DNA from 3 places in the Arthrobacter sp. Marseille-P9274 genome. Region 3 is predicted to be linked to each of the others. Evidence: riboswitches for the same ligand, from Rfam matches in the RefSeq annotation. Region 3 holds a riboswitch; each other region holds the start of a gene.
What was found. A riboswitch is a leader RNA that binds a small molecule or an ion and turns the genes downstream of it on or off. The one in region 3 is predicted to bind cyclic di-AMP.
Positions count from the first base shown of each region.

Region 1: linked by a shared signal. The riboswitch ahead of OC550_RS07395 (hypothetical protein) and the one ahead of OC550_RS12705 (M23 family metallopeptidase) in region 3 are both predicted to bind cyclic di-AMP.
Region 2: linked by a shared signal. The riboswitch ahead of OC550_RS12140 (LysM peptidoglycan-binding domain-containing C40 family peptidase) and the one ahead of OC550_RS12705 (M23 family metallopeptidase) in region 3 are both predicted to bind cyclic di-AMP.

Region 1 is NZ_CAMPOV010000001.1:1,627,388-1,637,653, reverse strand. It holds gene OC550_RS07425 (flavin reductase) at 1-495, shown strand, start outside; gene OC550_RS07420 (BCCT family transporter) at 537-2,162, shown strand; partial or broken gene OC550_RS07415 (helix-turn-helix domain-containing protein) at 2,363-2,689, opposite strand; gene OC550_RS07410 (cation:proton antiporter) at 2,908-4,230, opposite strand; gene OC550_RS07405 (SulP family inorganic anion transporter) at 4,317-6,071, opposite strand; gene OC550_RS07400 (endonuclease/exonuclease/phosphatase family protein) at 6,197-7,726, opposite strand; cyclic di-AMP (ydaO/yuaA leader) riboswitch at 8,161-8,360, shown strand; gene OC550_RS07395 (hypothetical protein) at 8,363-9,313, shown strand; gene OC550_RS07390 (helix-turn-helix transcriptional regulator) at 9,489-10,266, shown strand, end outside.
Region 2 is NZ_CAMPOV010000001.1:2,618,638-2,628,903, reverse strand. It holds gene OC550_RS12170 (hypothetical protein) at 1-835, opposite strand, end outside; gene OC550_RS12165 (hypothetical protein) at 970-1,203, shown strand; gene OC550_RS12160 (response regulator transcription factor) at 1,243-1,941, opposite strand; gene OC550_RS12155 (sensor histidine kinase) at 1,934-3,298, opposite strand; gene OC550_RS12150 (hypothetical protein) at 3,345-3,959, opposite strand; gene OC550_RS12145 (hypothetical protein) at 4,027-4,488, opposite strand; gene OC550_RS12140 (LysM peptidoglycan-binding domain-containing C40 family peptidase) at 4,763-5,632, opposite strand; cyclic di-AMP (ydaO/yuaA leader) riboswitch at 5,636-5,807, opposite strand; gene bioD (dethiobiotin synthase) at 5,867-6,670, opposite strand; gene OC550_RS12130 (cytochrome P450) at 6,667-7,737, opposite strand; gene OC550_RS12125 (8-amino-7-oxononanoate synthase) at 7,734-8,942, opposite strand; gene OC550_RS12120 (adenosylmethionine--8-amino-7-oxononanoate transaminase) at 8,951-10,255, opposite strand.
Region 3 is NZ_CAMPOV010000001.1:2,740,487-2,750,752, forward strand. It holds gene fdhD (formate dehydrogenase accessory sulfurtransferase FdhD) at 1-643, opposite strand, end outside; gene OC550_RS12680 (molybdopterin molybdotransferase MoeA) at 668-1,864, opposite strand; gene OC550_RS12685 (DUF6457 domain-containing protein) at 1,861-2,160, opposite strand; gene OC550_RS12690 (molybdenum cofactor guanylyltransferase) at 2,217-2,876, opposite strand; gene OC550_RS12695 (HNH endonuclease) at 2,876-3,376, opposite strand; gene OC550_RS12700 (C40 family peptidase) at 3,653-4,426, opposite strand; cyclic di-AMP (ydaO/yuaA leader) riboswitch at 4,431-4,635, opposite strand; gene OC550_RS12705 (M23 family metallopeptidase) at 4,957-5,745, opposite strand; cyclic di-AMP (ydaO/yuaA leader) riboswitch at 5,750-5,964, opposite strand; gene OC550_RS12710 (metal-dependent transcriptional regulator) at 6,085-6,780, opposite strand; gene serC (phosphoserine transaminase) at 7,043-8,176, shown strand; gene OC550_RS12720 (MFS transporter) at 8,229-9,506, opposite strand; gene OC550_RS12725 (DUF3027 domain-containing protein) at 9,558-10,214, opposite strand; gene OC550_RS12730 (cold-shock protein) at 10,224-10,266, opposite strand, start outside.

The sequences.
Region 1 (10,266 bases), 1.1 Mb from region 3:
TCCCTCTCCGGCGAGCCGGATCTTGAACTGATGAAGGGGTTCAACCGGCAGTTCGTCACCGGCGTCACCGTGGTCACGACCAAGGAGAACGGCGTTCCCAAGGGCCTGGCGGTCAACGCTTACGCCTCGGTCTCCCTCGAACCGCCGCTTGTGATGGTCTGCATCCAGAAGACGTCCTCCACTTACCCGGCACTGTTCGCTTCCAGCCACCTCGGTATCAATATCCTCAGCAACGAACAAAAGCCCACCGTGTCCACGTTCGCGTCGAAATCGGCGGATAAGTTTGCCGAGATCAACTGGCACGCCGGTCCGCACGGTTCGCCCTTGATTGACGGTTCCTCCGCCGCGCTCGAGGCGGAGATCCGCGAGCGGTTCCAGGCGAAGACCCACACCGTCTTTATCTGCCGTGTCCGCCACGCCGAGGTCAGCGAAACCGCGCCCATGGTCTACCAGGCGGGCCGCTTCTTCGACAGCGAAGGCCTGTCTCAGCTCTAACGCCGCCAGCGGCGTTGAACTCCCACCATTCGGAGACCATTATGGTTCAACAAATCTCTCGACCGAACGCGGAAACCATGCCCAGCAGCCCGCTGCCCCCGCAACCGCCGGCACCTGCATCGCCGCGGCGGCTCGGCTCTGTCTTTTGGGCCTCGGTAGGACTGATCGCAGCGTTTGTCATCTGGGCATCAGCAAGCCCCACGAGCCTGGGTAACGTCATGACCGCCAGCATGAACTGGGTAGCAGCCTCGGTCGGCTGGAGCTACCTGGTGGTGACGCTGCTCTGCATCGGCCTGATGATATATCTCGGCTTCAGCAGGTTCGGCGACATCCGCCTGGGTTCGAGCACGGACCGGCCCGAGCACAGCACCTGGGCGTGGCTGGCCATGATCCTGTCCGCCGTCATGGGCATCGGCCTGATCAGTTACGGCGTCGCCGAACCGATCTCGCACTTCATTGCGCCGCCGCACGCACTGGCCCAGCCGGAGACGATGGACGCGGCCGTCCGGGCCATGCAGTTCAGCTTCTTCGACTGGGGACCGCACGCCTGGGCCGTCTTCGGAGTCTTCGGGCTGGCCATCGGTTACTCCACGCACCGCAAAAAGCGGCCGGGCCTGGTATCCCCGATGCTGCGGCCGATTTTCGGCAGCCTCGTGGACGGATGGTTCGGCAAGGCCATCGACGTCTTCGCGATCATCGCCACTCTCTTCGGGACCACCACGTCCCTGGGGCTAGGCGCCTCCCAGATCGCCGAGGGCCTGGGGCGCGTCTTCGGGCTGCCGTCCGGCCTGGTGACGCAGATCCTGATCATCGCCGTCGTGACTGTCCTGTTCACGCTGTCCGCGCTGTCCGGCGTGAACCGCGGCATCAAGTACATCAGCCAGATCACCATGACCCTGTCGGTCGCGCTGGCCGTCTACGTGTTCGTCGCGGGCCCCACGAACTTCATCTCGAACTTGTTCTTCCGCTCCGTGGGACAGTACTTCAACGACTTCTTCCAGGTCAGCCTCATCACTCCGACCACTCCAGATGACCTGCAGTGGATGCAGTGGTGGACCTACTTCATGATGGCCTGGTGGCTGAGCTGGGGCGCCTTCGTCGGCGTGTTCCTGGCCAAGATCTCCAAGGGCCGCACGGTTCGCCAGTTCGTCGTCGGCGTCCTCGGAGTGCCCAGCCTGGTCTTCTTCGCCTGGTTCACCATCTTCGGCGGCTCCGCCATCCACATGGACATGAACGGTGCCGGCGTCGGTGCGGCCACCACCGAGAACATTAACTCCGCCTTCTTCGCCATGTTGGAGAATCTGCCTCTGGTCCAGATCACTGCCGTTGCTACGGTGATCCTGGTTGCGCTGTTCTTCATCTCGGGGGCAGATGCCAACACGTTCGTGCTGAGCATGCTCTCCTCCAAAGGTACGCTGGATCCCGGCAAGCCCGTGCTCGTCATGTGGGGAGGCCTCACCGGTGCCTGCGCTGTCCTGCTGCTGGTAGTCGGTGGCCTGACCGCCCTGCAGCAGGCGGCGATGCTTTCCGCCCTGCCCTTCACGCTGATCGTCGCCTTGCTCGGAGCATCGCTGATCATCGAACTCAGGCGCGATCACGAGTTCGCCGCTTTCCGGCACGCGCGTCTGAAGGACCTGCCCGTGAAGAATCGGAAGGGGTCAGCCTAGTTTCCGTCCAATAGGTGAATCTTCGGCGGCCGGCTCTCGGAAATAGAGAGCCGGCCGCCGCAGACGTGAGTTCCGAACTGCAGTGTCAAAGGCCGTGGCTTGTGTAGGCGTCGGGAAGTCACCGCCCTCCCTACCGGACTGCTGAACTCAGCAGGAGCCACAAGCCGAGCGCGAAACTCGAGATAGTCGGAAGCGGGATCCTATGAGTTCGACTGCTCTCGCTCACGCTCCAGGCGGGAGAGATGTCGATGACGCTGCTTGGCTGGAGCCGCTGCGGCTTGGCGTAAGTACTGGTACACCGTCCCGCGGCTGATGCCGTAGTCCTTGGCCAGCGCTGGCTTTGGGATACCGGCGGCCGCGCGGGTAACCAGATCGACTGCGTTCTCCGGGGAGAGCGTCTTTTTCCGGCCGCGATAGGCGCCCCGCTGGCGGGCCAGGGTGATGCCTTCCCGCTGTCGCTCCCTAACAAGCGAGCGCTCGAACTCGGCGAAGGCTCCCATGACCGAAAACATGAGGTTGGCCATGGGGGGCGAAGGTTCCCAGTGTTGCTCCGATACGGCTGGCCGCCGTGGTGATGCCAACTGCGCTGGGCCGCACATTCGTGGGGAACAGCTCGCTGGGGTTCGAGGATGCTCGGGCCGCCGGAGACGAGTGCCTAGGCGCAGAAGCAGGCGACGATGACGCCGAATGGCGGCTGGCCCCTGCTTCCGGGGACCGTGTAATGCCCGGAAGTAGGCATGCCGGTTCAGCCCGGTTTTCCACCGCGGTGGAAGCCGGCGGAACCGAGGGTGGGGAACTGGCGCCGACGGCGGGGCATTGTCGCCGGCGTCGCCTCTTCCGCTGCCGGATGTACGGCGGCGTGGACCTCGTACCACCGGTGGTAGAGGGCGACCAGCGGGACCGAGCTGAGGCCGTGGAGCATGACGCTGAGCGCAACGGTGATGACCGCGGTCGTGAACACGACTTCACCGTCGGGAACCCCGCGCTCGAAGGCGAGCAGCGCGAACACGAGTGAGGCGAGGCCGCGCGGACCGAACCAGCCGATGAACGCCGTCGTCGGGGCCTTCACGCTCTGGCCGGCGAAGGCGATCGCCACGGGGACCATACGCACCAGTGTCAGACTGAGCACAGCGTAGAGGATCACCTGCCAGGTGATGTGCGGGACGGCCCAGGTTAGGGCCAGTGCTCCGAATCCGATCCAGGTTACGGCGGCCAGGAAGTCGCCTGACTCCTCGGCGAACAGCGTAACCTGCGATCCGCGTGCGCCCGAAGCCCTCCCGAACGCGATGCCGCCGACGAAGGCGGCGATAAAACCGCTGCCGCCGAGCGTCAGCGCGAGGGTGTAGGCCAGCAGCGCCACGGCCATCGTCACAACCTGTCGCCACTCCGGGCTGATCCATCCCCGCCGGTCTGCGGTGCGGAACAGCAGCCCGCCCAGGATTCCCGCTGCGAGTCCGCCGGCGAGTCCCCAGCCGATCTGGGCGGCCATGTTGCTGACGACCGCCCCGGTGATCCCGGTCGTGAGATCGGCGTTGGCGATTTCAAGGGCGACGAGGAAGAAGGGGACGGCGAGTCCATCGTTGAGGCCGCTCTCGACGTCCAAGGCTTGCCGCACACGGGCCGGAACGGCGCTATCCGCCACGACCTTCCGGCCCAGGGCGGCGTCGGTCGGGGCCAGCATCGTGGCCAGCAGGGCGGCGGACGCGAGCGCCATGCCAGGGAAAACGAGGGTTCCGACCCACATTCCGGCGAGCATCGTGAGCGGCAGGCCAATCAGCAGCAGGCGGCTCGGCCACCCCAGTTCCTGGCGAAGCGAGCGAAGGTCGAGCCGGGCGGCATCGCTGAACAGCAGCAGCACGAGCGCGAGCTCCGCCACGCGCTCGACCACCTCGGCCTCCAGGGTGATGTCAAGCATGCCGAGTGTCGACGCGCCGACGGCGAATCCTGCGGCGGTCAGGAACAGGGCCGAGGTGACGCCATAGCGGTCAAATGGCCTGGAGATGGCGCTCCAAACGATGATGATTCCCAGTATCGTCGCCGCCGTCACCATGCGGATCCTGCTCTCCATCGCTGCAACGCAGTCTGAGGCCCAGCCTACGCTTTACCCGAACGCTCCGGCAGTGCTGCCCGGCCGGCCCGCCCTCCAACCTGGATTCAGCCGGGCGTGCCGTCGCGTCCCTGCTGGGCTGCAGCCTGTTCCGCCTGCACGGCCCGGTGGATGTTCCCATGGATCATCTGCGCGCCGAGGCGCTCCACCACACCGTCCCTCTCCAGCGTCGCGCGTACGGCGGGCTTCAGCCGGGCCAGTCGCAGGTTGATGCCGGCCTCGCGGGTCAGGTGCACAACGTCCGCCAGCTTGGCTGCGCCCTGGGAGTCGATGAAGTTGATCCCTTCGCAGTCGAGCACGATGCCGGTAAGGCGCGGCGTCGATTGAATGGCCTCGCGCAGGCGGTCCTCCAGCGCGTCGGCGGTGGCGAAGAAGAGTCCGCCATCGAAGCGCACCACGGCGATGTCGGGAAGCACCTCGTCGCCGGGGTGCCCGTCGGTTTCGCGGAAGACCTGGGTGCCCGGCTGGCGTCCCAGGACCGGCATCTCGGGGTGGGTGGCCACGGAGATGAGCCAGAGGAGCGAAAGTCCGATGCCGATGATCACACCCGTGAGCACGCCGAAGATGACGGTGCAGGCGATCGCGGTGACCGCAATCCAGAAGTCGAACCGCTGCACCCGGGCCAGCCGCCGCATTTCGCGCAGGTTCATCATGCCCATGACGACGGCTTCGATGATCAGGGCCGCCAGCACCGGCTGCGGCAGGTTCGAGAAGAGCGGGGCCAGGAAGAGCAGCGTGAGCAGGACCGTGCCGCCCGAGGTGAGGGAAGCCAGGCCGGTCCTGGCCCCGGAGTGGTCGTTCAGCGAGCTTGCCGACAGGCTCGTAGAGACCGGCATACCCTGGAACAGGCCGGCCGCCGTGTTGGCCAGCGACTGGGCCGTTGACTCCTGATTAATGTCGATCCGGTAGTGGTGCTTCGCGGAGAAGGCCCGCGCATCTCCTGCGGTCTGGGAGAAGCCGATCAAGGCGAGCGCCACGGCCGCGATTGCCACGATGCCCACCTTGTCCCACATCAGGTGGAGGTCCGGGACCTGCGGCGACGGCAGCCCGCTGGGCACATGTCCCACCAGTGCCACGCCCTTGGTCCCAAGATCAAACACCGCTGATGCGAGGAGTCCACCGACGACCAGGACCAATGCGCCGGGAATGCTGGGCGCGACTGCCCTTAGGCCGAAGACGACGGCCAGCGCAATCGTGCCCACGACGAGCGTCGCCGGATGCGTCCCGCCCAGGGTTCCCAGCCATGAGACCAGTTCCTGGATCGGATTGGAGCCGGTGGCGTTAGTACCGGTGAGCTTCGGCAGTTCACCGACGACGACGTCGATCGCCGCGCCGAAGAGGAAGCCGGTCACCACGGCCCGGGAGAGGAACTGGGCAATCCAGCCCATTTTGAGGACGGCAACGAGCAGGAACAGGATTCCGGATGCGAGGGTGATTCCGGCGACAAACGAGGCAATATCCTGCGGGCTGGTGAGGCCGGCGGCGAGCACGGCGCTCGCAGCCACCGCTGCCAGGCCCGAGCTGGGCCCCATCGAGATCTGCCGGCAGGTGCCGAAGATGCCGTAGGCAATCGCCCCGGCCGCGGCCGCATACAGTCCGTTCTGCAGCGGGATTCCCGCGATGCCGGCATACCCCAGGTTCTTCGGAACGATCAGGGCAGCGACGGTGATCCCGGCGATCAGGTCGCCGCGCAGCCAGGTGCGGTCGTAGGAACGGAGTTGTCCGATCAGGGGCACCAGGGGCCCGCCCCCGCGCTGCGACCTTTTCATGGTCCAGTCATACTCCGGGCCGTAGCGGTCCACCAGAGTCATCCTCTCCGGAACATACCGGCAGAGGGCAGAGGCAGCACGGCCCGGCGGATCAGGGCGGGCCTGGCGGCGCCTGCCGCCGCTTGCAATACCGGATCCGGTCCAGGTCCTCTCCGGGCCTACTTCAGCTTCAGTTTGGCCAGGACCATGTTGTGGTCCGATCCCGGCGTGGAGCGCAGCCGGCCGGCGGCGTCGATGTCGAGAACGTTCTCGTAGGAGACGGTGCCGGCGATGTTCTTCGTGAAGACGTAGTCGATGCGCCCGAACGTCGAAGTCTGCTGCTTCCGGTAGCCGTTGGTCGTCGGGTAGAGGAAGTCGGTCTTGGCGGCCGAGGAAGCGGTGTCGGTCCAGCCGGCCTTGATGAAGGCCTCGTGCGGGGCGTTGGAGGGCAGCTGGTAGAAGCTGCTGTTCATGTCCCCGCCGACGATCACGGCACGGTTGCGGGTGTTGATTGCATTCATCTGCCGGTCAATGGTCTGCATGACCGCGGTCTTGGACACCGAGCCGGTCAGCGGCAGCTTCGGGTCGGCGTGGAAGGACAGCGCGTAGAAGATCTTGCCGGTCTTCTTCGATTTCAGCGCCACCCAGGCGGCGCCGCGGCGGTCCTGGCCTGCCGGGGTCGGCAGGGCGAAGGTGCCGCGCTTCACAAGGGTGTATTTGGAGCCCTTGTACGCGATCCGGTTCCAGTAGTGCTTGGTGCCTGCCTTCTCCGGCGTACGGTCCAGGGCGTAGCCGATGGTCTTCAGCCGGGCTTGGAAGTCTGTCATGGCCTTGGTGTTGGCGGTGCCCGGGATGTTGACGTTCATGGCCTCCTGGAGCAGGAGCACGTCCGGGTTCTTGGCCTTGATGGTCTTCAGGTGCGTGAGCTTGCGGGTGTTCCAGTGCGGGGCGCCTGTGACCTTGCAGCTGGCGCACATCAGGTTTTGGCTGGCCACGCTCAGCGGCTCGCTGCCGCCAACGGCAGGCGCTGCCGGGTACGCGGTCAGCCGGACCGAGGGCCGGGTCTTATAGGTCTTGTTGTGCGCGTACACCCGGATGAAGCTCGGCATCGACGACCGGGAGCCGTGCGTGAGCTTCGTGATCTTCAGGCTGGTGCCCGTGATGTTGGAGAAGGTCCGCGGCCGCAAGGTCATGGCCATGTTGTCGGCGATCTTCACGGTGTAGTGCGTGGTGTCCGCGGTCCGGTTCCAGGAGACCGTGATGCTGTCCTGCCCACCCGATGCCTTCAGCGGGGTGAACGCGCCGGGGTAGTTGGCCTGCGTGGTCGCCTTCAGGCTCGGGGACCAGGCGGAGCGGACGTATTCGCCGTAGTCGCTGCCGGGCTCGCGGTACAACGCCCGGTACTGGATGTAGTAGGTAGTTGCGTCCTCCAGGTCGCCGAGGTAGCGGCTGTTGACCTTCTCGATGACCGGCGCGCCGGCCATGTCGGAGCGTATGGAATAGCGGACCTCGTACCGGTTGGCCCCGGACACAGCATCCCAGGCCAGGGTGAAGCCGGTGTAGCCGGCAGAGGCCAGTTCGGGCCTGTCCAGGCTGGCTGCCACCTGCACCTGGGCGGGGGCCGCCACGGCGGTGCCGGGGACGAAGGCGCCGAGCAGGGATGCGGCGAGGAGGGCGGCCGCGGCGCGGCGCAGGGGAGTGGACTTCATGATGCTCCTGGGCGAGTGCGTGATCTCTAACAGGAGACATGCGTCGAAACCCCCGAAGCCTTCCCCCGCGAAAAGTATGACGGCCAAAGACCGTTTTGCGAAACGATTCACCGCAGCGGTAGGGCCGCAATGGCGCTGGAAGGTCACCGCAGTCCGGCCACGCATGGCAAGAAAAGGGCTAAGGCTTGTCGGACGGTGCTCTCGGCGTAATCCCATCCGGCGGGCGCAACGGCCCGGAGCCGGACGAAGCCTGCCCGGAGCGCTTCTCTGTGCCGAGGCCTGAGGCTAGGGGGAAGGAACCGTTCCCTACGGCACGCGATCGACCGTTTTGCCTGCTCAGGGCGTGCGTGAGCAGGAACACATGTCACGGGTTTGTAACGATTCATCCGCGGCGGATACGTTAGATGGCGCCATGCCCCGGATGGGCTCATGGCCTGGTGCGCACGCCGAACTCTGCCAGCGTACCTGTCCGTTCAATTGCACTGGCAGAGGTGGAGGAACCATCATCGGCGCCATCGGCGCCTTGGGGTGAAGTGCGGCCAGCCGAAGCAGCGTCCTGTTGTGCGGCGGCCGTGCCGGGATGCTCTCTCTCTCGAATCCGACAGCTAACTTCTCAGGCGTGTAGAGAGGATTCCCGTGAAGATTCACTCATCGCGCGGACGCCGGCGTGCCGGCTCCGCGGTTCCGCCCGGCGGCCGCTCCCGTGGCCGCCGCAGCGCCGCCGCAGCCTCCTCTGCGGCTTCGGTTTCCGCCGTTAGGAAACCGGTGGCGTTCACCGGCATTGCCGCCGTCGCCACCGGCTTGGCGGCCGCCGTTGTCCTTCCGCTGATCCAGCCGGCGGAACCGGACGCCGCGGGCAGCCATTCGGAAACCAAGACGTTCACGACGACGGGGTCGGTAGCGGCGTCGACCAGCAGCACGACGCCCGCCTACGACCGCCCCACGGTCGACAGCAAGGCGGCTTTGACCGGGGCGGCTTCGACCGGGGCGGCCTCGCTCCCCGCCGAGGGCAGCGCGCAGCCGACCACCGGCGCCGTCCCTCCGCAGCTGCCGGCCGCCGGAGAGGCTGGCCCGGCCGAGGAAGCGGCTCCCGTCCCGACCAGCGACGGTACAGCGGCGGCGGGCACGTCGAAGGCTGCGGGCGCGCCGGCCACCGGCTCGACCCCGGACACGGCCGCCCCCGCGACCGGCTCGGCCAAGGCAGGCACGGCAGCCCCGACCGCGACGGCAGCCCCGACCGCGACGCCGGACTCGACGGTCACGGCCGGAACGCCGTCGTCCGCCCTGGCGAGCCCCCGCCCCAGCGCATCCGCCACCCCCACTGAACGGTCCGTGCCTGAACGGACCCAGCCGGCCGAACGCAGCGTGCGCGCGAGGACGTCCGTGACCGCGGAGCCGATTCCGTCCACCGGAACGGCCGACCCGAGTATTCTCCCCGTGCCCGCGCCGTCGTTCGGTACCGGCAAGGCAGCGGCCGACGAAGCGCTGCGGAAGCTTCGGGCAGTGCGCGGCGAGACGGTCGACGACCCGAACTGGCGCTGGATCCGATCGCACCTGGACGGGCGCGATGAAGAACGCAGCCGCTAGCCGGACCTGATGACGGTTCGCTGCCAGGATCCGGCGGGGCCATGCCTCGGGACCTGCGGCGGAAGTACGACGGCGGAACTCATGTTCCGTCGTCGTACTTGCTTAAGATGCGGGTGCAGGGCGGCCGCTCGACCGATGCCCGCGTCCGGGACTACCGTTGAGATGGAGTCCGAACATGGACAATTTCAACGCACTGCTCGACACAGCGCGGGCGGCGTACGCCCGCGGGGATTGGTATGCCGCCCACCGGGATTTAGCGCATGCCAAGGAGCTCTCCGGACTGTCTGCACAGGACCTTGGCCTGCTGGGCAGCGCCGCCTGGTGGGTGGGGGAGGTCCGGGAATCGCTGTCGTTGTCCGAGGTGGTGTACCACCGCTTCCTGGACGACGGCGAGCCGGCCGAGGCGGCAATGAAGGCCTTGAACCTGGGCCTGCTGTGGTTCATCCGGGGCGACCTCGTCATTGCCTCCGGCTGGGCCAGCCGGGCCCGACGGATCTTGGCCGACATGCCGGAGGGGCCGGCGCAGGGCTACCTGCTGTACCTGGACGCCTCGATTGCCTTCGACTTCAGCCCCGACGGACCGGCAGCGCAGGCCGCGGCAAGGCTGCAGGAGCTGGCCCGCCGGCACCGCGCACCGGAGCTGACCTCGTTCGGGCTGGTGCTGTCCGGGCTGGTCGATCTGCGCGCAGGTAGGACGGCGTCCGGTTTCGCGCAGCTGGATGAGGCAATGCTGCCGGTGCTCGCCGGAATGATCCCGCCGGAATGGGCCGGCGACATCTACTGCACGGTGATCCACGCCTGCCATGAACTGGGCGACCTGCCGCGCATGAGCGCCTGGACCCGTGCCACGGAGCAGTGGTGCCAGCAGTTCCACGGGGAAGTGGTCTACTCGGGCATCTGCCGCATCCACCGGCTGCAGCTGCTCAGTGTGGAAGGCCGCTGGGGCGAGGCGG
Region 2 (10,266 bases), 120 kb from region 3:
CCCGGTCCGCGGCAGCGATGTCCTTGTCCAGGTCGCGCATCCGGTTCTTGAGCTCCGCCAGCTCTTCGGCCAGTTCTTCCCGCCGCGCTTCCACGTCCTGGAGCCGATGCTGCGCCTTCTCCACGTCCGCCTCGGCCTTGGCCACCCGCCTTTCGGCCCGCTCCAGTTCCGCGCGGGCCTGCTGCGAGGCATGCGCCGCCTCCTCGGCCTTGCGCTGCTCGGCGCGCTCGGCCCGGTCGGTTCGCCGTTTCCCAGCGGTAACCGGCTCCTCGACCACCTTGGGCCGGGTCGATTTCGCCGGTCGGCCGGTCCGCGCCGAACGCACGGAGGGCAGCGGCCCTGCCACGGCGCCGTCGAGCTCTACCGGCTCCAGCCCGCTGGCGGTCAGGGACCGGACCAGCCGCCCGCTGGCCACGGCGGCGGCCGCGTCCGCATCCGTCATCGCCGCCCGGAGCGTCTGCTCTGCCTCGGTACCGATGGCCTCGCTGACCGGATGTCCGAGTTCCCCGGCCAGCGAACGACCTTCCTTGACGACGGCGGCCAGCACCTGGTGACGCTGCCGGCCGAGCTCCTTCAGCTGCCGAGGATCCAGCTCCTCCTGCGCCTCGCGCAGCGCCGCCCCCAGTTCCAGCACCTGGTCCGTTTCCTCGCGCCGCCGCGCCACCAGCATGTTGACCAGCCAGGCCGCCGCGGACGGTTTCGGAAGCGTCCTGACCTCCTTGGCCAGCTCCTTCTCGCCGGCCGCGGCAAGTTCCTTCGCCTTCGCGTTCCGGGCCGCAGTGAACTCATCGGGCATCAGCGCGTACAGTTCGACGGCGATGGTCACGAGGTCCACGGAGCTCACCTTACCCGCGGGGCCGGCCGAGGACGTTGCAATTGGCGCGACAGCGAGTAAGTTGGCTCGTGCCGGATATGGCAACGGCAGCCGGCGGCTCCGATGGCCGGCGCGATCGAAGAGGGAGCCTGATCATGGCGACTTGCGATACCTGCGGCAACACCTACGACAAGACCTTCACCATCACGAAGGGCTCGGAGACCAAGACCTTCGACAGTTTCGAATGCGCGGTCCAGGCGATGGCGCCGACCTGCGCGCACTGCAGCTGCCGGATCCTGGGCCACGGCGTGGAGGCCGGCGGGCAGATCTTCTGCTGCGCCCACTGTGCGCGCGAATCAGGGCATACGGATCTGGCCGACCGAGCGTAGCTATCCGGGGCCCGGCTCCGCTGACTGCACCAAGAGCTGCTACTGGCCGGGACGGATGAACCCGGACTCGTAGGCGGCGATGACGGCCTGCGTCCGGTCCCGGACACCGAGCTTGGCCAGGATGGAGCCGATGTGGCTCTTAACGGTCTCGATGCCGAGGAACATCAGCGCGGCAATTTCCTGGTTGCTGCAGCCCTCCGCCACGTGCCGCAGGACCTCGGCTTCGCGGGCGCTGAGCCCCGCCCGCGACACGAGGTCCTGCCCGGTGGCTGGTCCGCCCGCCGCAACGCCCTGGCCGCGGGATTGCCTGCCGGCCACGAGTTCGCGCAGCTTGGCCGGGAAGACAATGGACTCGCCCGCCGCCACGGCCCGCACGGTGCGGATGAGCTCGTCGGGGCGAGCACGCTTGAGGAGGAAGCCATCGGCACCGGCCCTGAGTGCGTCATAGACATAGTCGTCGCTCTCGAACGTGGTCAGGATCAGAATCCGCGGCACCCGGTTGAGCCGCTCTGAGTTGGCCACGAGCTGAGCAGTGGCTTCGATGCCGTCCATCCGCGGCATCCGGACGTCCATCATCACGACGTCGGGTTCCAGCTGCCGTACCTGGGTCCAGACCTCCGCGCCGTCGCCGGCTTCGCCGACGACGGCCAGGTCCTCCTCCATGGACAGGATGGCGGACAGGCCGGAGCGGATCAGGGGTTCGTCGTCGGCGAGAAGGATGCGGATCGGGTCACTCATGCGGGTCACTCCTGTTGGCGGCGTTTGCCGCCCGTCTCACGGCCGCGGGCTCAAGTGTCGGGGGAGCGGGAAGCCTGACCTCGAGGATCCACCGCCGGTCAGCCATGGCGGCGTGCGCGGTCCCGCCGACCAGCCGAGCGCGTTCGCGGATGCCGTCGAGGCCGCGGCCCCCGGCGGAGGCCGGAGGGGGAGCCCCGGCAGCGGAGGGGGCGTCCGCAGGTACCGGCGCGGCAGCGGCATCTTGGGTTGAAGCCACAGGCCGCCCGGCCACGGGGTTGCTGAGCCGGACCAGCAGGGTGCCGGCGTCGGCGCGGATCCGGAGCCGGGCCCGCGTCGGGTGCGCGTATTTCAGGGCGTTGGTCAGGCCCTCCTGCAGGATCCGGAGCGCGGCGGCGGAGACGTCCCGGGGGAGTCGGGAGAGCCCCTCGCCGTCGTGATCATGCTCCACCTCCAGGCCCTGGCCGGCGAGACGGGCGAGCACGAGCGGGAGTTCCTCAAGGCCGGCGGCGGGTTCCTCGGGGACGGGCGACCGGAGGATGCCGATGACGCGGTCCAGTTCCGCGAGGGCCGTCCGGCCGGTCTCGGCGACGGCCTGCATGGCGCGAGCCGCTGCCGCGGGATCCCGTGCCAGCAGGCCCTGGGCTGCCGTGGCCTGCAGCGTGGTCACGGTCAGCGCGTGCCCGACCGAATCGTGCAGTTCCCGGGCCAGTCCGTTCCGCCGCGCCTCGTCCCGGGCGCGCTCCTCGTCCAGAACGGCCCGCTCCTTGGGGCTGGGCCCGAGCAGGCCGCGGGCCCAGTGCGGCAGTGCGCTGCCGGTCAACACCGTGAACAACAGCACGGCCAGACCCAGCCCGACCGCCCACAGGGCGGCCGCCGTCGTATCCGCAAAGGGGACGACGGCGGCGGCCACCTCCGCGACGGCCTGCCGCCGCCCTGCGACCCAGGAGAAGGTGATCGAAAGGACCACGGGGCCGGCAACCACCAGGGCGAGCAGCAGCAGGGACCCGGACAACAGGTGGGCCAGGTACCAGGCCGCGCCGCGCCAGGGCCGGCCGAAGCCGGGCCTGCCGGGCAGGGCGGACACGCCCGGCGGGCCGGGCAGGTCCACCGCCAGCAGCTCACGCACGGCCGTGCGCTCGAGTTCACGCGTCACGGACAGCAGCGCGGGGACGGCCAGGAGGACGAAAAGGATCGCGAAGGCGAACGACGCCAGGCCGGCACTCACCGCCGCCAGCTGCGTGGCCCAGATGAACACCGCGAAATACGGCACGGCCAGCAGGGCGCCGATCATCATGAACACAAAGTGCCTGAAGATCAGCCCTGCCCGCCGTGCCATTGGGCGGCGCGACTCGGTCATGGCCCTATTCTTGCCTATCCCGCCGACAGGATGCTCCCGCACCCGGTCAGCCTTCGCGCCCGCAGCGGGGGCAGCCGGTGCGCCGCTTCAGGTAGTAGGCCAGCGTGGCAGCCGCCAGCAGCGGGCCCCACACGACCCAGAGCAGGGTGGGCGCGCCTGTGGCCCAGTTGACCGCATCGAACGGGATGCCGGTGGAGATTCCCGAGGTGAAGATCCTCAGGTAGGTGGCGCCGGCCGGGACAACCACGACGGAGACCAGGCCGGCCGGAATGGCCGCGAGCAGGATCGGCACCCGGCGTCCGCCCAGCCAGGGAATCCAGCGGGGAAAGACCGAACCCCAGCGCTGGATGAGCCCCAGCGTCAGGAGCGTCCCCAGCAGCGCCATCGAGGCCAGGCCGAGGCCGGCGTAGACCATGCCGGTCTCCTGCATCATGGCCAGGAATTCCGGGCTGATCCCGAGCGGGATTCCGGCGGCCCAGGCGAACCGTGTGGCTCCATAGGCCGCGGGAACCGCCGCGGCGGCGAGGGTCACGGGCGTACCCCAGCGGCGGGCGGCGCCGGCGGTGAACCAGCCGAGGCCGCCGTCCCTGCGGCCGCAGCGCAGGCACGCGCCCGAGGACGTGCGGAGGCCGGCGGCGGCGGTCATGCCCCAGAGGGCCATCCCGGCCAGCAGTACGAGCTGGTGCCCAACGATCGGCCAGCCGTAGTCCTCCGGCAGGGCCGCCGGGTCAGTGAAGGCGAGGACCAGCAGGAACGGGACCGTAGCCCAGCATCGTCAGGAGCCGGGTGTCCACGATGAGCAGCAGGACCACAGCGGAATAGAGGACGGCATACCCGGCGGCGGCACCGGCGAGCAGCCGACCCGGGCGCCGGCGTACGTGGACCGCCAGCGCCAGCCCGCCGCCGAGGACGGCGGCGGCGGGCAGCAGGTACCTGAGCACCTCGCCGAGCGGACCGTTCAGCGGGGCCAGTTCCACCGGTACGGCGGGGTCGGCAAGGGGCAGCTTCTGGCCGGAGAGAACGACGGCGAAGGCTGCGGCGGCGTACGCGAATGCGGCTACCGCGGTGGCCAGCGGGGCGGCGGAAAGCATGGCACGCGCGGAGAGGCGGCGGGGCCGTCCGGAGCCGGCGTCCGTCGGCGGACCAGAGGGCGGCAGGGGACCAGGGGATGGTGCGGGTGAAGTAGTCATGGCTTGAGTCTGGCCGCGCGCCGGCCGCCGGAGATCCCCCGGACGGGCGGATCGGCTCCCTCGGAAGGGGGAACCGGAACGCCTGGTCCGCCAGGCGCCGAGGCGATTTCCGGCCACCCCGGGGGAGTGCCGGTTTCCAGCAGCCCGCGGAGGCATGAGCCGTTCCCGGGTTCCGAAGTTAAAAGGAGCCGCCCCGCAGGAATGACTCCTGCGGGGCGGCTCCGTAATCCCGGGACGGCCGATGGGGGAAGGGCCGGCCCGGGAAGCTTTGGCCTTAGCCGGCGGTGTAGTAGCCGTCGACGCTCATCCAGCTGGTCGGGTGGACCAGGGTGCCGTCGCCCGGGTTCAGGGCGCTGACCATCTTGCCGCCGCCGAGGTAGATGCCGATGTGGCTTCCGCCGTTCTGCGACACCAGGTCGCCCGGCTTCGGGTTGCTGGTCGGGGTCAGGGCAGCGGCCTGGGCCTGGCTGGTGCGGGGCAGGTCGATTCCGGCCTGGGCGTAGACCCACTTGGTGAAGCCGGAGCAGTCCCAGCCGGCCGGGGTGTTACCGCCCCAGACGTAGGGGGTGCCGACCATCGACTTGGCGATGCCGGCCAGGCCGGAGGTGGCGGAAGCCGGGGAGATCTCGGCGCTGGCCAGGGAGACGTTCATGCTCCCGGCCGGGGCGGCCTCGACCTGCGGGGCCGGAGCCTCGGCAGCGGGGGCCTCGGCGGCGGGGGCCGGGGCAGCCGGAGCGGCGTCGGCGGCGGCACCGGAGAGGGCGATAACGTCACCGGGGTAGATGACGGAATCCATGCCCAGGCCGTTCGCGGCGAAGACGTCTTCCAGGGCCACGCCGTGCTGGCTGGCGATGGCACCGAGGGTGTCGCCCGGCTTGACGGTGTGGGAGGTGGCGGGGGCCTCGGAAGCAGCGGCTTCGGCGGCACCGGCCGGCGCCACGTAGGCGGCGGAGTGGTCGGGGGCGCTGCCTGCGGCGTTGGCGGCGGGCATGCCCGCACCGAGCATCAGGCCTGCACCGGCGGTGACAACGGCGGCGCCGCGGCCGACCTTGCCAGCGTTGGCGGAAACGGACTTGGTGGCCTCGCTGATGAGGAAGTTGCGGGCCGGAGTAGCGCGGTGGCGCGCCGAATTGTTCGTGAACACAGTTGTGCCTCTCCCAATGCCTACGAGGTGAGCTGTCGGGTTCGGATGGGAGTCACCCGGCCGTGGAGCAGTACGGAACGTACTCCTCGGCTTAACCCCAAGGGCTTCATGGAAGCCCGAAAAACTTGGGTCCCCCGCCTCTGCCAGCGGTTACTGAACGGGGCTCGAATTGTGGTGGCAGAGTTAGGCAATCCACTCGAGCTGGCCGGGTAGGGGCCCGACGCTTCGATAACACTACATAACGGTTTGGTAACCACCAACTCGGATCCGGGCAGTTGTGGACAACGTCACATTCACATTATGTTCATCCACAGTTGGTTCTTGATCGAGCAAGTCGGCCTTGACTAGGGACGATGCTCCCGCCGGTACGGCACCAAGGAAGGGGGTATTAAGACCGTAGAAAAATTTGAGATTGTCCGTTTCAACGGGTTCGGGATCGGACGGCCAGCAGCCGATCACGAGGCCGGCCACCGGCAGCTTTCGGGTACGCAGGGCCTCGAGCGTGAGCAGCGTGTGGTTGAGGGTTCCCAGGCCGCTGCGGACAACGACGATGGTCGCCGAGTCGTCCGGGAAGCAGGCGGCCAGGTCCGCCAGGGTGTGCCCTTCGCCGTCCAGCTCGACCAGCAGCCCGCCGGCGCCCTCGACCAGCACATGGGAGGCCGTTTCGGCCTCGGCCCGGATGCGCCGGACGTGGTCGTCCAGGCCGGGCAGGACCGCCCCTTCCCGGCGCGCGGCCGCGGGCGGGGCCATCGGGTGGAGCAGCCGGACGCCCTCCGAGACCCGGTCCACGCCGGAGAGCCTGCGCACCTCGTCGATGTCGCCGGGCTCATCCGGAGCCACGCCCGTCTGCGCCGGCTTGTAGACCGCCACCGTCCCGTCCCGGTAACCGGACAGGGCTGAGGCAAGCGCCGCCGTCGTCCTGGTCTTGCCCACGCCGGTGTCCGTGCCCGTGACGAAGATGATGCGCGGCAGCCCCCGGATTCCGGTGGCGATGTCCGGGTCGAGGGGCTGTGCGGCGGAGTGTGTAGGGATGGTCATGGGGATTCGGGCTCCTGCCGGACGACGACGGTATGCGGGCTCTGGAAGGACAGCAGGCGCAGCCACGCGGGGTCCCGCCCGTGCAGCCGCACCCTGGGCAGCGCGCGGGCCGTCTCCTCGAGCACCAGCGTGGTCTCCAGCTCGGCCAGCTTCGCGCCGAGGCACCGGTGCAGCCCGTGGCCGAACGCCAGGGAGTAGGCCGTTCCACCCGCGTCGGGTGCGTGGTGGCCGCTGAGTTCCAGCACGATCTCGGCTCCGGCGGGCAGCATGGTGCCGTCCAGCTCGGTGGCGCGGGCGGCGGCGCGGCGCCAGGTATGGACCGATGATTCGGTCGCGAGCACCTGCCGAACCAGGTCCCGGGCGGAACCGCCGGCCGCGAGCAGCTGCCACCGGTCCGGGTGCTGCAGCGTGCGGTAGAGCGTGGTGGCGATCAGCTGGGCGGTCGTTTCCTGCCCGGCGATCACCAGGAAGTAGCCCAGCGAGCAGATTTCGGCGGGCTTGAGGCCCGCGCGATCCAGCACGCCGAACAGCGTGTCCGTGCCCCGGGCGGCGGCGACTTCGCCGCGGAGCCAGGTGTAGAACTCCGCGGCGCTCCCGGCCAGCGCCGGCTGGCGGTCGGCGTCCGGCCAGCCCCAGAACAGTTCCAGCGAGTCGCGGCTCCAGCGCTTCAGCGTGTCCAGATCCGGCAGGCCGGTTCCGATCAGCTCCGCCATCACCACGGGCGGGACGTGCTTGGCGACCACGTCCGCCAGGTCGACCGGCCCGCCGTGCAGCGCCGCTGCGGCCTCGGCGCAGCGCTTTTGCGCCAGCTCGCGCACCCGGGGAGTGACCGCTGCGACCTTCGCGGGGGTGAAGAAGCCGGCGACCAGGCGGCGCACGCGCAGGTGCGCCTCGCCGGTCGCGGAGGCAAGCACCGGCGGCAGCGCGAAGCGGGCGCGGCTGAGGATGCGCAGCGCTGCCGGGGTCAAGGGAACGACGGCGGTGAGCGCGTTAGTCGGGAGGAAATCTTCCGTGCGGCGCATGACCTCGCGGACCTGCGCCGGATCGGTGACGACGTGGAAGTTCATCGGACCGCCTGGGCTGCCTGGACCGCCGGTGCCAGCCCGGCCGCGACCAGCCGGGCCGTGACCAGCTCGGCGGCCCTGCTGGTCTCCTCCGCGGTGAAGTCTGCGCGGGCGGTCAGCCGCAGCCGCGAGATGCCGTCCGGCACGCTGGGCGGCCGGAAGCAGCCCACCAGCACGCCGGCCGCCTCCAGCTCCGCCGCGATGGAGGCGGCGCGCTCCGGATCGCCGCCCGGGACGGACTGCACCGCGCCGGCTGCCTGCGGGACGCCGCAGCCCAGCGCCAGGACGGCGGCGTTCGAGAGGACCCGGCCCGCCAGCTGCGGCTCGGCCGCGATGATCCGGCAGGCCTCCGCCGCCGCGGCCGCCGAGGCCGGGGCCAGCCCGGTGTCGAAGATAAAGCTGCGGGCCGTATTAACCAGATGGCCGCGGAGCGCGCCGGAGCCCAGCACGGCACCGCCCTGGGCGCCGAGCGCCTTGGACAGCGTCGCCGTGAGCACCACGTGGTCGGCTCCGGCCAGCCCTGCGGCATGCACCGCGCCGCGGCCCCCGCCGGCAACCCCGATCCCGTGCGCCTCGTCGACCACCAGCAGGGCGTCGTGCTCTGCGCAGAGCCGGGCAGTTTCGGCCAGGTCGGCGGCGTCGCCGAGCACCGAGTAGATGGACTCGACAACGACGACGGCGCGCGGCTGCGTGCGCGCGGCCAGCATGGTCCGCAGCGCGGCCAGGTCCCCGTGGGGGAAGACTTCGACCGGCGAACGCGAGAGCCGGGCGGCATCGATCAGCGAGGCGTGGCTGTGCTCGTCGCTGAGCAGCAGCGTGCCCGGGCCGCCGAGGGCCGTCAGCACGCCGAGGTTCGCGGCGTAGCCGCTGGAGAAGGCGAGGGCGGCCGGCTGCCCGGTCAGCCGGCACAGTTCGGCCTCGAGTTCGGCGTGGACGGGCAGGGTCCCGGTGACCACGCGAGACGCCCGCGCGCCGGTGCCGTAGCGGTCGATGGCCCCGATCGCCGCAGCCTTCAGCCGCGGGTCCGTCGAGAGGCCCAGGTAGTCGTTGGAGGCGAGGTCGAGTACCGGGCGGGCCGTGGGCCGACTGGCCTCGGGCGGGGCGGAACCCGAGGGCGCCGGGCCCGCGGCGCCGGTCCGGACGGCCGCCTGCCGGACGATCCCGCGCCGGCGCCGCACCCGGGCCTGGTCCTCCAGCCACCGCTGCATGGTGCCCATCAGCCGTGCACCTCTGCAATGGCGGCGGTGATTCCGGCCCCGATGGCGGCGACATCGGCCGCGGAGGAGATGTAGGGCGGCATGGTGTAAACCAAGTCCCGGAACGGGCGGACCCAGACGCCGCGTTCCAGCGCGGCCCGGGTGAGGGCGGAGACGTCCACGGGCCCGTCCAGCTGGACCACGCCGACGGCGCCGAGCACGCGCACCTCGCGCACGGAATCCAGTGCGGCGGCCGGGGCCAGCCCGGCGGCCAGGCTCTGCTCGATCCCGCGGACCTGCTGCCGCCACCCGTTGGCCTCCAGCAGGTCCAGCGATGCGGAGGCGACCGCACAGGCCAGCGGATTCCCCATGAAGGTCGGCCCGTGCAGCAGCGCCCGGAACTCCGAGTCCGTGATGGCCGAGGCGACCCGGGCGGAGCAGAGCACGGCCGCCAGCGTGAGGTAGCCGCCGGTCAGGGCCTTGCCCACGCACATGATGTCCGGCGAGACCCCGGCCCATTCCGCAGCGAAGAGCCGGCCCGTGCGGCCGAAGCCGGTGGCGATCTCGTCGAAGACCAGCAGCAGGCCGTGCTCGTCCGCCACCCGCCGCGCCGCACGCAGGCACTCCGGGGCGTAGGCGAACATGCCGCCGGCACCCTGCAGGACCGGCTCCACGATGATTCCGGCGAGCCCGCCGGCCTGCCGGGCAACGGTCTCCTCGAGCGCGGCGATCCAGCCCGCCACCTCCGCCGCATCGGCGACCAGATCGCCGTCGTTATTCAACCGCGCCGCGGGCGGACGCGGCAGGAACTCCTGCTGCGCCACCAGCCCGGGAAAGGCCGAGTGCATGCCGTCCACCGGATCGCAGACGCTCATGGCCGCAAAGGTGTCACCGTGGTAGCCGCCGCGCAGCGCGAGGAAGCGCTGCCGCTCCGGCCGCCCCGTCGCCGCCTGGTACTGCACGGTGAGCTTGAGCGCCACCTCCACCGAGACCGAGCCGGAGTCGGCGAGGAACACGTGCTCCAGCGGCTGCGGTGCGAGCCGGACCAGCTGCTCGGCCAGCCGCACCGCCGGCTCGTGCGTCAGCCCGCCGAACATGACGTGGCTGAACCGCTCGGACTGCCGCCGCAGCGCCTCGTCCAGCACCGGGTTGCGGTAGCCGTGGATCATGGACCACCACGAGCTCATCGCGTCGACGGCCTCGAAGCGCTCGCCGTCGTCCGCCTGCAGCCGCAGCCGGACGCCGGCGGCGCCCTCGACGGCGTAGGGCGCCGGGCCGTCCAGCGGGGCATAGGGGTGCCAGAGCAGGCCGCGGTCGCGCCGGATGGTTTCGGCGC
Region 3 (10,266 bases):
GCAGCACCGTCCCGCGCAGCGGCAGGCGGCCCTCACGCAGGGCCCAGCCGATGACCTTGTCCACCGCATTGTGTCGTCCGACGTCTTCGCGCAGGCACAGCAGTTCGCCGTCGAACGTAAACAGCCCGGCCGCGTGCACTCCCCCGGTGCGCTCGAACACCTGCTGGCGACGCCGCAGCTGGTCCGGCAGCGCCAGCAGCGTCTCCAATGCCAGGCCGCCGCCCTCCGGCGGCGGTTCCAGCCCGAAGTGCGAATTCTTGGTGACCGCATCGATGGACGCCGTGCCGCAGATCCCGCAGGAACTGGAGGTATATACATGCCGCTCCAGCGAGGTGTCCGGCAGCGGCACGCCCGGGGCCAGCTGCGCCTCGATGACGTTGTAGGTCTGCCGGCCATCCTCGTCCTCGCCGGCGCAGAACCGCATCGCGCCGAGCTGCTCGGGCTGCCAGACGACGCCCTCGGAGACGAGGAAGCCGGCGACCAGGTCGAAGTCGTCGCCCGGCGTGCGCATCGTGACGCTGAAAGGCTTGCGGCCCAGCCGGATTTCCAGCGGCTCTTCGGCCGCCATGATGTCTTCCCGGCGCCGCGGCGGGCCAGCCAGGCTGAGTTTGAGCACCTTCCGGCGCTGCGTTACGCGTCCCATGTTTTCCTCCGGTTCAAGCCTAAGTCACCACGGCAGCGGCAAGGTAGGCAGCTGCTGTCCCCGGCGCGCACCTTCCGGGGGAACAACGACGACGCCGGCCGCCGCTGCGAGGCCGCGCATCATCGCCGATCCGACGTGGTCTGCCGGCACGGCGCCCTGCTCGTCGAGCGCGTACGGGACGAGCCGGTGCCTGCCCTCGAGGGGCGCGAAGCGGGCGCCGGACTGCACGCTGTCCAGCGGCGGAAGCTGCCGGCCGGTCAGGCCTGCGAGCAGCGGCGCGCCGAGGGTGAGGAGGGCCATCATGGCCGCCAGCGGATTGCCGGGCAGCCCGACCACCAGCCGGCCGTCGGCAAGGCGGGCGAGCAGGGCCGGGTGGCCCGGGCGCATGCGGATGGAAGGGACCAGGATCTGCGCGCCCGCCGCCTTCAGCACGGCGCGGAGATGGTCCGCGCGCGAATGCCCGGTACCGCCGGTCGTCACGACGACGCGGCCCCCGCAGCCATCGATGGCCGCGCGGGTCGCAGCAAAATCGTCGGGCAGCCGGCGGGGCGGGAACGGCTTGCCGCCGAGGGCGGAGACGATGGCCGGCAGCGTCGGCCCGAAGGTGTCGCGGACGTGGCCCGGGGCCGGGAGCCCCGAGGTCACGACCTCGTCGCCGGTGAGCAGCAGGGCGACCTCGGGAGCCGGGTGGACCGGCAGGCCGTCGTGGCCGCAGACGGCCGCAATGGCTAGATGGGCCGGCGTCAGCCGGGTTCCCGCCGGCACGACCGTGTCCCCGGCGGCGGCCTCCTCGCCCGCGGGACGGATGTGCCGGCCGGGCGCGGGTTCCTCGCCGGAAACGCCCGGAGCACGGTCCAGCAGCGGCCGCCCGTGCCGCTCTCCGAGCACGCCGTATTCGCTGCGCAGCACCGCGTCCGTGCCTTCGGGGATCAGGCCACCGGTGACAACCGGTGCCGCTTCGCCCGACCGCAGGGCGCTGCCCGGAGGCTTCAGCAGCCAGGGCCCGGCACCGGACACCGTCCAGCCGTCCATGGCGGACGAGGCATAGTGCGGAACCGGCAGCTGCGCGGCCACCCGCTCGGCGAGGACCAGGCCCAGGCACCGCTCCAGCGGGACGGTTTCGGCCGGCCCGGCGGGGTCCTGTCCAAGAGCTTCGCGGCCGGCCGACCAGGCTTTCTCCCTGGCCGTTGCCCAGGCAACGGAGTCAGGCTCGGCGCTCACGCCCGCACGGGCTGGTCCGGGCCGCCGGCGCCGCCGTGCTGCCGGGCCACCTCGTCTGCCACCCGGCTCGCCGCGCGCATCGCGGCCTCCGGCGAGGCTTGGCCGGTAGCCACTGCCAAACCGGCGGCATAGCCGACGATGAAGGTCGTCACCGGGGCCGCGGGCCGGACCACACTGTGGGCCGCCACGCCGGCCAGGTTGAGCACCGAATCAAGGTCGATGGGCGTGTCCTCGATTTCGAGGGCGGCGAGCAGTTCGGCGACAAAAGGTTGCAGCTGCTCTTCGACGGCGGCCATCCGGTCCTCCGATGTTCTCCCCGGCGGGCGGGGCTAGGCACGATCTTTAGATCAGGCTACGGCGCAGGCCGCGCGATGCCAAAGCGCCCGGCGTCCTCCCACGTGTCCACGTCATCGGTAGCTGCGGCGGCCAGCGGGAACCGGGCCGCGGGCAGGTCCGCGATCAGCTTCCGGACCGAAAGTCCCTGCAGGTCGGCCGCGGTGAACCGGGCCAGTGCTTCCCGGAGCGCACGGCTGTCCGCGCAGCACGCCAGTGGCTGGATCCTTCCGCCGGCGTCCACGGGCAGCCACAGCCGCGCGGAGGGCGCGGCGGCGACGGCGTCCAGCAGCTGTTCGGGCAGCCGGCCGGCGGCGGGCATGTCGCAGGCGAGGATCAAGGTGAGGCCCGCCCCCCGCGGCCTCCCGCCGTCGTGCTCCTTTCCGCTTCCCTGGTCCAGCGCCGCGACGCCGGCCGCGATGCCGGCCGCCGGCCCGGCGAAGGGCGGGTCCTCCCGGGTCAAGACGGCCTCCGGAGCGCCCGCGCCGCGGCGGAAGGTCGCCAGCTCGCCGGCTAGCTCCCCGGGGCCGACCACGGCGATCCGCTGGGCGCGGCAGACGGCTTCCAGGGTCCGCAGCAGCAGCGATTTCCCTTCCAGCCGCAGCAGGGCCTTCGGCGTGCCGGACAGGCGCGAGGATCTGCCGCCGGCCAGGATGACGGCGTCGAAGGTACGATCCATCAGGCCGCCGGATTGCGGTCCAGGAACTCGCTCCAGGCCGGGGCGGGCCGGTCGAGTTCGCGGATCCGCCAATGAGTGCCGTGGGGTGCGCGGGGAACGATCCGCAGGTGCCAGCCCAGCTGGTTCAGGGTGCGGTCCCCCTTGGCGTTGTTGCACCGCAGGCAGCAGGCCACCAGGTTCTCCCAACTGTCCTCGCCGCCGCGCGAACGCGGCTTGACATGGTCCACCGTGTTGGCGGTCTTGCCGCAGTAGGCGCATAGGTAGCCGTCCCGGCGCAGCACGCCGCGGCGGGTGACCGTGGTGTCCTGCCGGTACGGGATCTTGATGTAGCGGTTGAGCAGGATCACGGAGGGACGGCCCAGGATGTCATTCGGCCCGACCACCGGATCCCCGTCCTCGGCGATGACGCTCGCTTTGCCAGTGAGCACAAGGAGCAACGCCCGGCGGAAGGTCACTACCGCCAGCGGCTCATATCCAGCGTTCAGAACGAGTGTGCGCATTGCACATTCCTGTTCGTCCGACCACGTCCGGTCAGCGGGATCACTGCTGTGCCCGGCCATGATGATTCGTCACCGACAAGAGTTAGAGTAAGCGCAATTCGCGGCGCTGCGCTAATTCTTTTGGCTGCCGGACCGGCGACGCGGCTCCCGGGCCGCCGCTTAAACCTTCTGTCCCCTACCGATTTACAAGGGAACGCCGCACCTTGGGGTGCGGCGTTCCTTTGTTCGTGACGGCCGGCCGGGATGCTGTGCGAACCGGCCGGCTCACGGTGATGCTTAGGCGCTGGGGCGGATGAAGACCGGGCCCGAGCCGATGTAGGCGTCGGCGAGGGTGGTGGTGTATCCGGTCCAGCCGCCGTGGATGGCCTGGCCGTTACCCACGTAGATGGCGATGTGGGGAACGCCGGCTCCGGCGTCGTCGTAGTAGATCATGTCGCCCGGCTGGGGCGTGGAGACCTGGGTGCCGTAGGCGAAGAACTGGGCCGGGGCGAGGTCACCGACGGAGATACCGGCGGAGCGCAGGGCGTTCTCGACCATCGCGGTGCAGTCCTGGGAGACGCCGATCTGGCTGTAGGCGGAGGCGACCAGTGCGGCACCGATGCCGCTGGCGGCAACGTCGGCCTTGGGAGCCTTGGCGGCCTTCTCTTCTGTCTTGGGGGCCGGGGCTTCCGCGGCGGGCGCCTCTTCGGCGGGCGCAACCTCTTCGGACACAGCTTCAACGACCGGCTCCGGCTCCTCCACCGGTGCCGGCGTGGAGCTGATGCTCGGGCGGTCGAACTCGATGTCGGCAGCGTTGGAGGCCTGGACGGCCTCGACCTGGATGCGGGACGGAGCCGCGGCTGCTGCCTGGACGGAGGCGTCGCGCTGGATCGCGGTGGCCTGGGCGGGAACGCCGACGGTCAGGACCAAGCCGGACGCAGCTGCGATGACGGCAGCCTGGCGGCCCATGGAACCGGCGTTCGAGGAAACAGCCTTGGAGATCGTCTCCAACGGGCTGGTGCGCACGGGGACGGCACGATGGCGACCCGTGACTGAAGTGTTCTTAGACACGATCAATACCTCTCCCCATGCCTGCGAGGTGAGCTGTCGGGTTCGGATGGGAGTCATCCGGCCATGGGAATTCCGTCAACAATCCGGAATGGCCCAAAACTTAACCCCAAGGGTTTCAACTGAAACCCACAAAGTGGTTCCCCCGCCCCTGCCATGCGAATGTTTATGCGAACGGACCCCGGTCGGTGGCAGAGCTCGGCAATCCATCCGGAGGCACCAAATCATGTCTGCGATTTGGCACGAGTTAGAGAATATACGATCCCCGGAGATAAGTCACATTCAGATCACAACGCGGCGACGGAACGATCACGACAGGCTCCATCCCACACCGGAACGTTTCATCAGACGTCCGGAAAATGCGGGAACAATCGATCAAAAGTGAATTGCGCCACAGTTGTCGGCGGGCGGCAAAACCTCGGAGGAATGCCGACGGAACCAGCTGTGCAGCACAGATTAAACACCGAAGCGCAAAGGCTTGGTTTTACTGCCGATAATGGGCTAACGCCCTATCCCGCGCCCCGGACAATGGCTTAGAGCCAGCCCTTCGGATCCACCATGTCCCCATTCACGACAACTTCGAAATGGAGGTGGCAGCCGGTGGAATTCCCCGTGGTGCCGCTTTGGGCGAGGAGGTCGCCGCGGGAGACCTTGTCGCCGGTCTTGGCGCTGATGCTGGTGAGGTGGTTGTAGGTGGTCTTCAGGCCGTTGCCATGGTCTACCACGACGCGGTTTCCGTAGCCGCCGGCCCAGCCGGCTTCCGTCACGGTGCCGCCCGCGGCGGAGTAGACCGGGCTGCCGCAGGCTGCCCCGTAGTCCTGGCCGGTGTGCATTTCCCCGGCGTAGCCGGTAACGGGGTTGACCCGGAAGCCGAACGGCGAGGTCATCTTCATGCTGTCCATCGGCTGCGAGAGCGTCCCCTCGCTACCGATCGGTTTGGCGTCCTCCCCGGCGGCGACCATGACCTGCTCGAGCTTCGCGTCCGGGTCGAACGTGCTGCTCAGGCCGGTCCGCTGGAACTGCAGTTCAACCCCGGCCGCTGCGGTCACCGGCTGTCCGGAAACCGCGACGGCGCCCGTTCCGGCGGCTTCGGCGACGTCCGGGCCCGGGGTGGCATTGCCGGCTGTCGTCGGCAACAGAATGGTCAGCGCCAGGCCTGAGGCGGCGGCGGCAACGGCGGCCTTGTGGCCGGCACCACGGACCGATGACTTCGATGATGCTGCAACCTCGGCGCGGCGGCGGCCGGTGGCTGCGGTGCGAGGCCGCCGGACCGGTACGGGGGCGGCCGAACGGCGCCGTCCCGTTGCTCTTAGTTCTGACAACAGTCTTCCCTCTCCTGGAAGCCTGCGAAGTTAGCTGTCGGGTTCGAGTAGAAGAAACTCGGCCTCGCTGGGCATGCGGCATCAGCGGATAAACCGGCAGGTGCCGAACACAAACGAGGCTTCACCCCAAGGCAGCTGAACGGCGCTGCCGGTAGTGGGTCCTCCGCCCCTGTCGGATTCAGACGCTGGTCCGCCGACAGGGTTCGGCTGCGGATCAGGTAACGCCAATGCATCGGCGCCAAGCAACAACTATAGGGGCAGAAAGCTCTAAGTGATAAATCCGTTATCCAAGCTTGTGGATAACGGATTTAAACGTTGCTGGCTAGGGCGAAGGCCGGCTTAGCTCAGGGATACAAAGATGTGCGCCGCGACTTCCGGGGGAAGTTCGAGGGCTCCCTCGATGCCCGGCACACGAACCGAAATGTACTCTCCTACCGTGGCCAACTGCAGTTCGGCGCCCGGCTTGAGTCCGCCTTCCTCCAACTGCAGCAGCAGCTCCGGGTCGACTTGGATCGGCTCGGCCAGCCGGACGATGACCACGCGCTGCTCCGCCGAGTAGCCGCGCATGGCCTCGCTGAGGTTCACCATGCCGGTGGCAAATTCGGCGGCGGGCTCCCCGCCGAGGGCCTCGAGGCCTGGGATCGGGTTGCCGTAGGGCGATTCCTTCGGCCGGCCCAGGAGCTCGTAGAGACGCTGTTCGACCCGCTCGCTCATCACGTGTTCCCAGCGGCAGGCTTCGTCGTGCACGTAGGCCCACTCCAGTCCGATCACGTCTGCGAGCAGGCGCTCGGCCAGCCGGTGCTTCCGCATGACCTCGACCGCCCGCTGGCGCCCGTGCTCGGTCAGCTCCAGGTGGCGGTCGTCCGAGACCACCACAAGGCCGTCCCGTTCCATCCGGCCGATGGTCTGCGAAACGGTGGGACCCGAGTGGCGCAGCCGCTCGGCGATGCGTGCCCGAAGGGCTACGATGTTCTCCTCTTCCAGCTCGAGAATCGTCCGCAGATACATCTCGGTGGTGTCGATGAGATCAGTCACTTATTTCTTGCTCCTCGGCGCAGATGGCGGGAATCCGCTTCTCAAACCGACGCACCGGCGTCGTTGTCCCACAGTCCAGATTAGCCTGTTTGCCGCACTGGACAGTCAACCGGGTCCCGCCTCGCGCGCGTCCCCGGTTCCAGACTGCGCGACTGGCGCCCGGTAGTTAACAGTTAACGGGCCGGCCGAAGGGTACGGCAGAATATAGACCGTTCAATGGCGAACTTCACGTCAACACCGTAGCCTGCCAGGAAGAGACCAGATGAGCGACAACCAGTCCATAAGCATCCCCGCAGAACTGCTGCCCCAGGACGGTCGCTTCGGTGCCGGCCCCTCCAAGGTCCGCCCCGAGCAGATCGATGCCGTGGTGCAGGCCGGCCGCAACCTGCTGGGCACTTCCCATCGGCAGGCTCCCGTCAAGAACCTGGTCGGCAGCGTTCGCGAAGGACTCCAGGAATTCTTCCAGGCGCCGGAGGGCTACGAGGTGGTTCTCGGCATCGGCGGGGCGACTGCGTTCTGGGACATCGCAGCCTTCGGACTGGTCGAGGAGAAGGCCCAGCACCTCTCCTTCGGCGAGTTCAGCTCGAAGTTCGCCGCCGCCACGAACAAGGCGCCGTTCCTGGCGGAGTCCTCGATCATCAAGTCTGAGCCGGGTTCCCTGCCCGAGCCGCAGGCCGAGGCCGGTGTGGACGTCTACGCCTGGGCCCAGAACGAAACCTCGACCGGCGTCGCCGCTCCCGTCAAGCGGGTGGCCGGCGCGGACGACGGCGCGCTGGTCCTCATCGACGCGACGTCCGCGGCGGGCGGCCTCGACGTCGACGTGGCCGAGAGCGACGTCTACTACTTCTCCCCGCAGAAAAACTTCGCCTCCGACGGCGGCATCTGGCTGGGCCTGTTCTCCCCCGCCGCGCTGGAGCGTGCCGCACGGATCGGCGCCTCGGACCGCTGGGTGCCGGACTTCCTGAGCCTGACCACGGCGATCGACAACTCGCTGAAGAACCAGACCTACAACACCCCGGCCTTGGCCACGCTGGTCACCCTGAACAACCAGATCGAGTGGCTCAACGGCAACGGCGGCCTCAAATTCGCGTCCGAGCGGACCGCGGATTCCGCCGGCCGCGTGTACAGCTGGGCCGAGGCGTCGAAGAACACCACCCCGTACGTGGCCAACCCCGAGCACCGCTCCAATGTCATCGTCACGGTCGATTTCGACGAGAGCATTGACGCCGCGGCGGTCGCCAAGGTGCTGCGCGCCAACGGCGTCGTGGATGTGGAGCCGTACCGCAAGCTCGGCCGCAACCAGCTGCGCATCGCCACCTTCGTGGCCATCGAGCCCGAGGACGTCAGCGCACTGCTCAAGTGCATCGACTACGTCGTGGAACAGCTCAACGGCTGACGCCGTCCGCACCAACGGCTGAAGCGCACCGGCAACGGGGCGCTTCAGCCGTTTAAGGGCCGCGCTGCGAGCCGCTGCGCTGGGGCAGGTACACGATGCGCACCCGACGCCCGGCCGCCCTGTCATACGCGAAGCGCAGCCGCCGCGCACGCCAGGCCCAGACCAGCCCGATCAAGGCCGCGACGACGCCGGAGATCGCGGCGACGCCGAGCCCCCACCGGGGCCCGCAAAGGTTGGAGACCAGGCCGACGAACGGCGCCCCCAGCGGCGTCCCGCCCATGAAGATGGCCATGTACAGCGCCATCACGCGGCCCCGCATCACGGGATCGGTTGTCGTCTGCACATAGGCGTTCGCGCTGGTCATGATGGTCAGCGACGAGACGCCGACCAGCACCAGGGCTGCCCCGAAGAGCCAGACGTTGGGCATCAGCGCGGCCGCGGTGCAGGTGACCGCGAAGAGCGCCGAGGCTCCGAAAACGTAGCGCAGCCGCGGCCGTTCGCGCCGGGCCGAGAGCAGGGCACCCGCCACGGAGCCGACGGCCATCACCGAGGACAGCAGGCCGAAATCGCCGGCGTGGCCGCCGAACTCGGTCCGCGCCATCCCCGCAATATAGATGGCGAAGTTCAGGCCGAACGTGCCGATGATGAAGATCGCCCACATCACCACCACCAGGTCCGGCCGGTGGCGCACGTAGCGGAAGCCTTCGCGGATCTTGCCCTTGCCCTTCGGCGCCCGCGGCAGCACCCGCAGCTCGGAGCGGCGGATGGCCAGCAGCGCCGCGATGAGTGCGGCAAAGGTCGCCGCGTTGATCAGGAACACCCAGCCCGGTCCCACGGCCACGGTCAGGACGCCGGCCACGGCCGGGCCCACCATCCGGGCCAGGTTGAAGGAGGTGCTGTTCAGCGCCACCGCGTTCGGCAGGAAGTCGTCGCGCACCAACTCGGAGACGAAGGTCTGCCGCGCCGGCGCGTCTACCGATGAGACGATGCCGAGGGCCAGGGCGAACGCGTAGACGTGCCAGAGTTCCGCCACCTCGGCGATGACCATCAGCCCCAGGCCCAGCCCCAGCAACGCCATGCTCAGCTGGGTGGCCATCAGGATCTTCCGCCGGTCGAACCGGTCCGCGATCAGACCGGACCAGGGAGCCATCAGCAGCTGCGGTCCCAGCTGCAGCGCCATCACGATGCCCATCGCGGCGGCGTCCTGGGCCGTCAGGATGTCATAGACCAGCCAGTCCTGCGCGGTCCGCTGCATCCACGTGCCGATGTTGGACACGATGGCGCCGACAAACCAGATCCGGTAGTTGAAGAACTGCAGGGATCGGAACATCGAGCTCACTTTCCCTTCCTCCTGCAGGACTCATTTCGGACGCCGAGGTGGCTATCCGTTGGCCTCCGGTGCCTCGTCGGCGGACCCGGCGGCGCCAGCCTCGCCATCGGGCTGTCCGGCCGCGGATTCGGAGCCATGCTCCGGCATTTCGGCGCTGTCCCCGGAGCGGCCTTCCGGCGCCTCCGGATCTTCTTCGCTAACGACGGCGGCGTCCGAAGTTTCGTCCGATCCGTCCTGCGCCATGGGTGCCGGAATCCCGGCGCTGCCCTCGGTGGAAGCCTCAGTGGAGGCCTCGGCATCGGTCGAGGCTTCCGCCGCTTCGGCTTCCCGAGCCTCCGCTGCTTCCTCCGGCCGGACGCGTTCAGACCACGGCACCCAGTCCGGCGCCAACAGCGACTGCCCGGAAGGCAGCAGCCCTACCTCGCACACGGTCACGTGCTTGCTCCGCGGAACCCGCGCCACCGAGGCGAACCACTGCCAGCCGCCGTATCCCGGGACCCGCGCTTCGAACCGATGCACCACCAGCCGCTCGCCCTCGGCCACCGCACTGACGTGCCGCCCTACCTGGTCGGCGGGGGCGATCTCCAGCACGCCCTGGCGTGCCCGCTCGATGGCTTCCGCCAGCACCGCGTCGAGCTTCGGCGCACGCTGGTAGACGCGCCGCCTGGGGGCGGGCGCGGCGGCTGTCTCCGGTTCGGGATTGGTCATGCTCGGAGACTACGCGTCCAGGTCGTCGGCGACACGGCGCAGCACCGCGGCG